3 regions of the Arthrobacter sp. B1I2 genome follow, and region 3 is predicted to be linked to each of the others. Evidence: riboswitches for the same ligand, from Rfam matches in the RefSeq annotation. Region 3 holds a riboswitch; each other region holds the start of a gene.
The links. Region 3 has a riboswitch for thiamine pyrophosphate ahead of thiC (phosphomethylpyrimidine synthase ThiC). Riboswitches for the same ligand answer to the same signal wherever they lie in the genome.

Region 1 (2,260 bases), 360 kb from region 3:
TGCCACCGCGGCCCGGGCATCCTCCACCGCTTCAGCCGGATACGGGCCCGGCAGTTCGAGTTCCGTCCGCAGCAGGCCCAACGCCTCTTCCACGGCGTTCCTGTGGTCATGGACGTTGGGGGCCAGCCGATGATGTGACACAAAAATCAGCGTAGCTCCAAGTCCACCGATATGGCATCAGGAGCCGGTGGCGTCCAGCGCGTCGAGGAGGGAAGCGGCAGCGGCGGCGGGGTCGGGGGCCTCGGTGATGGCGCGGACCACCACGATCCTGCGGGCACCCGCGTCCACCACCTGGTGGACGTTTCCGTGATCGATGCCGCCAATGGCAAACCATGGCACCGGATCCGCCGCCTGCCGGGAAGCTTCGGCCGCGTACTTCACCAGTCCGGGTCCGACGGCGGTCCTGCCCGGTTTGGTGGGCGTGGCCCAGACGGGACCCACACAGAAGTAGTCCAGCCCGGCCGGGCCGGCAGTTGCTGCCAGTGCCGCGTCCACCTGTCCGGTGGTGTGGCTGGAGAGTCCGATGGCGGCGTTTCCGTTAACCAGCGTCCGCGCTGCTGCCAATGGCAGGTCCTTCTGGCCGATGTGGAACACCGGCGCCCCGGACAATACGGCGATGTCCGCCCGGTCATTGACCGCCCACAGCCTGCCATGCCGTACCGCGGTCTCCTTCAGCACCGCCAGGAGGTCAAGTTCCTCCGCAGCCTCGATGGTCTTGTCGCGCAGCTGGATGATGTCCACGCCACCGGCGAACGCGGCGTCCACGAACTGCGCAAAGTCACCCCGGTCCCGGCGGGCATCGGTGCAGAGGTACAGCCGGGCTGCCTTGAGGGCGTCGCTGTCCCGGGCATTGACAACTTCGGTGGCTGAAGGGCGGTGGCCCGCGGGGAAGGATGGGGTGGACACATTCATGGCTGCAAGCCTAGTTCCTCTAAACTGGGCTGGTACTGCGGGAGCCCGCGGCAGCTGTCACAAAGCGCCGGGCTGAGAGGGCGTCAGAGCCGACCGCTTGACCTGATCCGGGTAATGCCGGCGTAGGGAAGGAACCCATATGCGTACCCCCACCCCACCCACCGTCCGGGCCGACGTCGCCGTCATCGGCGGGGGAGTGGTTGGCCACGGAATCGCGTGGGAGGTGCAGCGTTCCGGACGCTCCGTCGTCCTCATCGATGACGCGCCCGGTACCGGTGCCAGCTGGGCCGCCGCCGGCATGCTGGCCCCGGTCAGCGAACTGCACTACCAGGAGGAAGACCTCCTGGAACTCATGCTCGAAGCATCCTCGCGCTGGCCCGGGTTCGCCGCCGGCGTCGCCGGAGCAACGGGCGCCGACCCCGGATACCTTACGACGCCGACCCTCGCCGTGGGTGCCGACGCAGCCGACCGCCGCGCGCTGATGGACCTGCGCACCGTACAGCAGGCCAACGGGCTGGCGGTGGAACCGCTGACCGTGCGGGAGGCCCGGCAGCGCGAGCCACTGCTCAGCCCGGCCATTGCCTGCGCCCTGGAGACCCCGGCCGACCACCAGGTGGATCCCCGGCGGCTGGTAGCGGCACTGCGGCTGGCCCTGGCCGGTACCGTGCAGGAGAAACCGGAACTGGCGGTTGCCGGGGCGGTGGACGGATATGCCGTGCCGGAGCGGGCAGCCGGGCTCTTGTGGGAGGGCGGAGCGGTTGCCGGTGCCCGCCTCGCGGACGGCGGCACGGTCCTGGCGGGGGAAACCGTGGTAGCCAACGGCCTGCAGGCGGGGGCGCTCGGCGGCCTTCCCGGCGGCCTGGAGCTGCCCCTGCGGCCCGTGCACGGGGACATCCTCCGCCTTGCCGTTCCCCGGCACCTTCAGCCCCTGGTGACCGCCACGGTGCGGGGCCTGGTCCACGGCATCCCGGTGTACATCGTCCCGCGGCAGGACGGAACCGTGGTGATCGGAGCCACGCAGCGGGAGGACGCCCTTTCCGATGCCGTCAGCGCCGGGGGCGTGTACCAGCTGCTGCGGGATGCGCAGGCGCTGCTGCCCGCCGTCGCTGAACTGGAACTCCTGGAGTGCACCGCCCGCGCCCGGCCCGGAACCCCCGACAATGCGCCGCTGCTGGGCCGGGTGCCGGCGGCCCCTGGCTCCGCCGGCGAAGGCGCCGGGCACGTCCCGGGGCTCATCATTGCCACCGGGTTCTTCCGGCACGGCGTCCTGCTCACTCCGGCCGCAGCCGCCATCTGCACGGAACTGCTGGACGGAAAAGCCGATCCCCGCTGGGCACCCTTCAGCCCC
Region 2 (2,260 bases), 1.4 Mb from region 3:
GCTAAGCAGCCTTCCATGGGCGCATGGCTGTGCCGGTCCCTTCAGCTCCTAATCCGCCAGCGCCGGCCCAAGAATGTCACGCAGCGCCTCCACCACCAGGTCATGGTCCTGCAGTTGCGGCAACCCGGAGACGGTGACCGTTGCCACCGCGCCCACCCCGGCTACATAGACCGGAAACGCGCCGCCGTGTGCCGCATACCGTGATTGGTCAAACCAGGCGTTGTCCTCAATCCGGCCACCGCCCAGCCTGCCCCGCAGTCCCACCAGGAGGGACGGCACCTCGTACCGGGCGGCCGTGCGCTGCTTGGCCCGGATCCAGTGTTCGTTGTCCGGGGTAGCGCCCGGCAGCGCCACATGGAACAGCACCTGCTCACCCTTCGTGATATCGATGGCGATGGGAAGGGACCGCTCCTTGCCCAGTTCCACCAGGAGCAGGCCGAGGTTCAGGGAGTCATCCAGGCTGAAGCCGGGAAACTGGAGCTCCCGGACTTCGGCTTCGACACGGGCGATCAGCGCCTCCACGGACCCCTCCGGCTGGGCGTCGGGGGAATCAGGATCGAACTCGGTCACATGCGGGGGATTGGCAGTCATGGGCCACAATCTACCCCGCCAGGTGTAAACTTGAGCACGCCCAAAGCGGGCGAAAAAAGCCTTACCCAAACCAAAAGCAACACTTAAACGACAGGGGAGCGCCGCCGTCGGACATCCTGGCAAGAGCCGGGCACCGCAGGTGGGCGCTGAGAGTGCGGACAGCCGCAGACCCTCGAACCTGATCCGGTTAGTACCGGCGCAAGGGAGTCGAGTTCTCAAAGTGTCGCGGCTGCACGGCAAACACCGTCAGCCGGGATCCACTTTCCCCTCCTGTTTCCCAGGAGGATTACATGAGCACTGCATCAATCAAGAAGACCACCAGTAAGTCCTGGCGCGTCGTGGACATTGTGGTCGCCGCGCTGGTGGCCATCGCCGGCGGCGTCATTTTCTGGGCCTGGTCCCAGGGCGCGGCCGCAGTATCCGTGCCGATGAACCGCGGCCTACCCGCCCTTGACCGGCCTGATCGCCGGCGGCTGGATGATCCCCGGCGTCCTGGGAATGCTTATCATCCGCAAGCCCGGAGCTGCACTGTTCTGCGAAACGGTCGCGGCCACCGGCGAGCTCCTGATGGGTTCCCAGTACGGCGCGTCCGTCCTGTTCTCGGGCTTCGTCCAGGGGCTGGGCGCAGAAATCATCTTCGCGATCTTTGTCTACCGCAAGTTCAACCTGCCCGTGTCCCTGCTGGCCGGTGTGGCGTCGGGCCTGTTCTGCGGCCTGAACGACTCCTTTGCGCCCTGGGGCTGGAACATCGCCTACTCCGGCGGAGACAAGCTCGCCTACATTGTCTTCTGCATGATCTCCGGAGCCATCATCGCCGGCGCCCTGTCGTGGGTTGCCACCCGCGGCCTGGCACGTACCGGCGTGCTGAGCTCCTTCGCGTCCCGCAAGGCTGCCGCGGAGCCAGTCTTCTCCTGATGGCACCCGCCCAGGACGCCGCGGCCACGGTCCGGCCCGCCGCTGTCACCGCCCGTGGCTGGGGTTGGCGGCACGCCGGCAGGACCAAGCCTGCCGTCCGTGCCCTTGACCTGGATATCAGGCCCGGGGAGCGGGTGCTCCTGCTCGGCCCTTCGGGTGCCGGGAAGTCGACGCTCCTGCATGCGCTCGCCGGGGTGCTGGGAGATATCAACGACGACGGCGGCGAGGCGGGGGACGCCGACGAGTCGGGGTCGCTGCTGGTTGACGGCGCCGTGCCCCGCGCCCAGCGCGGGCGCGCCGGACTTATGCAGCAGGACCCCGAGACCCAGGTGGTCCTGTCGCGGGTAGGGGACGACGTCGCCTTCGGCGCCGAAAACCTCGCGGTGCCCCGCGACGCCATCTGGGCTCGCGTGCACGAGGCGCTCGCCGACGTCGGCCTGTCCCACCTCCCGCTGGACCACCCGACGTCGGCCCTGTCCGGCGGGCAAAAGCAGCGCCTGGCGCTGGCAGGCATCCTGGCCATGCGCCCGGGACTGATCCTGCTGGACGAGCCAACCGCCAACCTGGACCCGGACGGGGTGCTGGAGGTCCGCGACGCCGTGGCGCGCTGCCTGGACAAGACCGGGGCCACGCTGGTGGTGGTTGAGCACCGGGTGTCCGTGTGGAAGGACCTGGTGGACCGGATCGTGGTCCTGCAGCCGGGCTCCGACACCGATCCGGCCGTGCTCCTGGACGGGCCGCCGGACCGCGTGCT
Region 3 (2,260 bases):
GTCATCCTTATTGGGCAGGCCCAGGTGTTCCTTCGGGGTGACATAGCACAGCATGGCGGTGCCGTAACGGGCAATTTCGGTGGCACCAATGGCTGAGGTGATGTGGTCGTAGCCGGGAGCAACATCAGTCACGAGTGGTCCCAGGGTGTAGAACGGCGCCCCCTTGCAGAGTTCCTGCTGCCGCTCGACGTTTTCGCGGACCAGGTGGAAGGGAACGTGGCCGGGCCCTTCCACCATCACCTGCACGTCGTACTTCCAGGCACGCTGGGTAAGCTCGGCAAGCGTGTCCAGTTCCGCGAACTGGGCCGCGTCGTTGGCGTCCGCCGTTGAACCTGGACGCAAGCCGTCACCCAGGGAGAAGGCGACGTCGTACTTCGCGAAGATTTCGCACAGCTCGTCGAAGTGCGTGTAAAGGAAGTTCTCCTGGTGGTGGGCCAGGCACCAGCCGGCCATGATCGAGCCGCCCCGCGAGACAATCCCCGTCACCCGGTTGGCTGTGAGCGGGACATACCGCAGCAGCACGCCGGCGTGGATGGTCATATAGTCCACGCCCTGCTCGCACTGTTCAATCACGGTGTCCCGGAAAATCTCCCAGGTCAGCGCGTTGGCTTCCCCGTTGACCTTCTCGAGGGCCTGGTAGATGGGGACGGTCCCGATAGGAACCGGAGAGTTTCGGATGATCCATTCCCTGGTGGTGTGGATGTCGTCGCCGGTGGAAAGATCCATCACGGTGTCCGCGCCCCACTGGGTGGCCCACTGCAGCTTGTCCACCTCCTCGGCGATAGAACTGGTGACCGCCGAGTTGCCGATGTTCGCATTGATTTTCACCAGGAATGCCTTGCCGATGATCATCGGCTCGGACTCAGGGTGGTTGATGTTGCTGGGGATGATGGCCCGGCCGGCAGCTACTTCACTGCGGACCAGTTCGACGTCGCAGTTCTCGCGGAGCGCCACGAAGCGCATCTCCTGCGTGATGATTCCCTGCCGGGCATAGTGCATCTGCGTCACGGTCCTGCCTTCGACGGCGCGGCGGGGCACCGGTTGCGCGCCCTTCCACTCCGCCGAGGCAGCACCGCGGCGCACGGCCGAGCGGCCGTCGTCGAGGAGGTTGCGCTCCCGGCCGCTGTATGCCTCCGTGTTTCCACGTGCCGCGATCCACGCCGAGCGGAAGGGCTGCAGGCCGCGGACGGGGTCGCTGCCGGGCCCCGCTGTCCGGTAGGTCCGGAAGGGCGCGTTCGGCTGGCCGTTGGGGGACGGCTCCAGGGCGACCTCCGTCACCGGTACCCGGATTCCGGACCCGGCGTCTTCAATGAACGCCAACGAATGCGACGACAGGGACTGGGTCACCTGCGGTGCCGATGCAGTGCCGGACTCCCCGGCGGCCGGCACGTGGGCAGGGTTCAACTGGGTGTTTTGCGTACTCAAGGGAATACTCACTTCCTTCGCCGGCATTACCCGGACAGGTTCAACGGTCGCAGGCTGCGTCAGCCCGATCTCAGCCCTTGCAGGGGCACCCGTGTGGTCAGGATCGAAGCTACCACAGGGCCGCGGAAGCGCCCCGTCACATTGCGGGTGCTAGCCTGTCCGGGCATCGAAAGGAGCCGGAATGGCAGGCATCATTCACTTTCGCGGTCCCGTTTTGGCCGCACCGGACCAAGTACGGCACGGGCTCTGGTCAGTGGACGGCAGGCTCACGTTCCGCCGGCCCGCCGCCCCTCCGGACCGGGTGCTCGATGGATGGGTCCTGCCCGGCTTCGCGGATGCCCACTGCCACATCGGGCTGGGGCCCGCCGGGCCAGTCGAACCCGCCGTTGCGCGGGAACAGGCACTGGCTGACCTGAACGCCGGGACACTGCTGGTCCGGGACGCCGGCTCACCCGCCGATACCCGCTGGATGCAGGGCGGCCGGGACTTCCCGGTGCTGATCCGTGCCGGACGGCATGTCGCCCGGACGCGCCGGTACCTGCGCGGCTTTGCCGAGGAGGTTGAGCCGGAGGGCCTCGTTGAGGCTGTGCGAAAGCAGGCGCGCGACGGCGACGGCTGGGTCAAGCTGGTGGGGGACTGGATTGACCGGAGCGTTGGTGACCTGGCGCCTTCCTTTCCCGCCGCCGTCGTGCGTGACGCCGTCCAGGCTGCTCATGATGAAGGTGCCCGGGTCACGGCGCATTGCTTTGCCGAGGACACCCTGGACCAGGTGCTGGACGCCGGGATCGACTGTGTCGAGCACGCCACGGGGCTCCTGCCCCGCCACCTGCCCCGC

Region 1: linked by a shared signal. The riboswitch ahead of thiO (glycine oxidase ThiO) and the one ahead of thiC (phosphomethylpyrimidine synthase ThiC) in region 3 are both predicted to bind thiamine pyrophosphate.
Region 2: linked by a shared signal. The riboswitch ahead of QFZ57_RS06485 (ECF transporter S component) and the one ahead of thiC (phosphomethylpyrimidine synthase ThiC) in region 3 are both predicted to bind thiamine pyrophosphate.

What each region holds. Positions count from the first base shown of each region.
Region 1 covers NZ_JAUSYC010000001.1:2,480,504-2,482,763, forward strand. The annotation lists gene QFZ57_RS11630 (RNB domain-containing ribonuclease) at 1-141, opposite strand, end outside; gene thiE (thiamine phosphate synthase) at 178-912, opposite strand; TPP riboswitch at 940-1,058, shown strand; gene thiO (glycine oxidase ThiO) at 1,052-2,260, shown strand, end outside.
Region 2 covers NZ_JAUSYC010000001.1:1,398,464-1,400,723, forward strand. The annotation lists gene QFZ57_RS06480 (heme-degrading domain-containing protein) at 49-591, opposite strand; TPP riboswitch at 674-814, shown strand; partial or broken gene QFZ57_RS06485 (ECF transporter S component) at 882-1,506, shown strand; gene QFZ57_RS06490 (ABC transporter ATP-binding protein) at 1,506-2,260, shown strand, end outside.
Region 3 covers NZ_JAUSYC010000001.1:2,842,011-2,844,270, forward strand. The annotation lists gene thiC (phosphomethylpyrimidine synthase ThiC) at 1-1,425, opposite strand, end outside; TPP riboswitch at 1,421-1,528, opposite strand; gene QFZ57_RS13200 (amidohydrolase family protein) at 1,607-2,260, shown strand, end outside.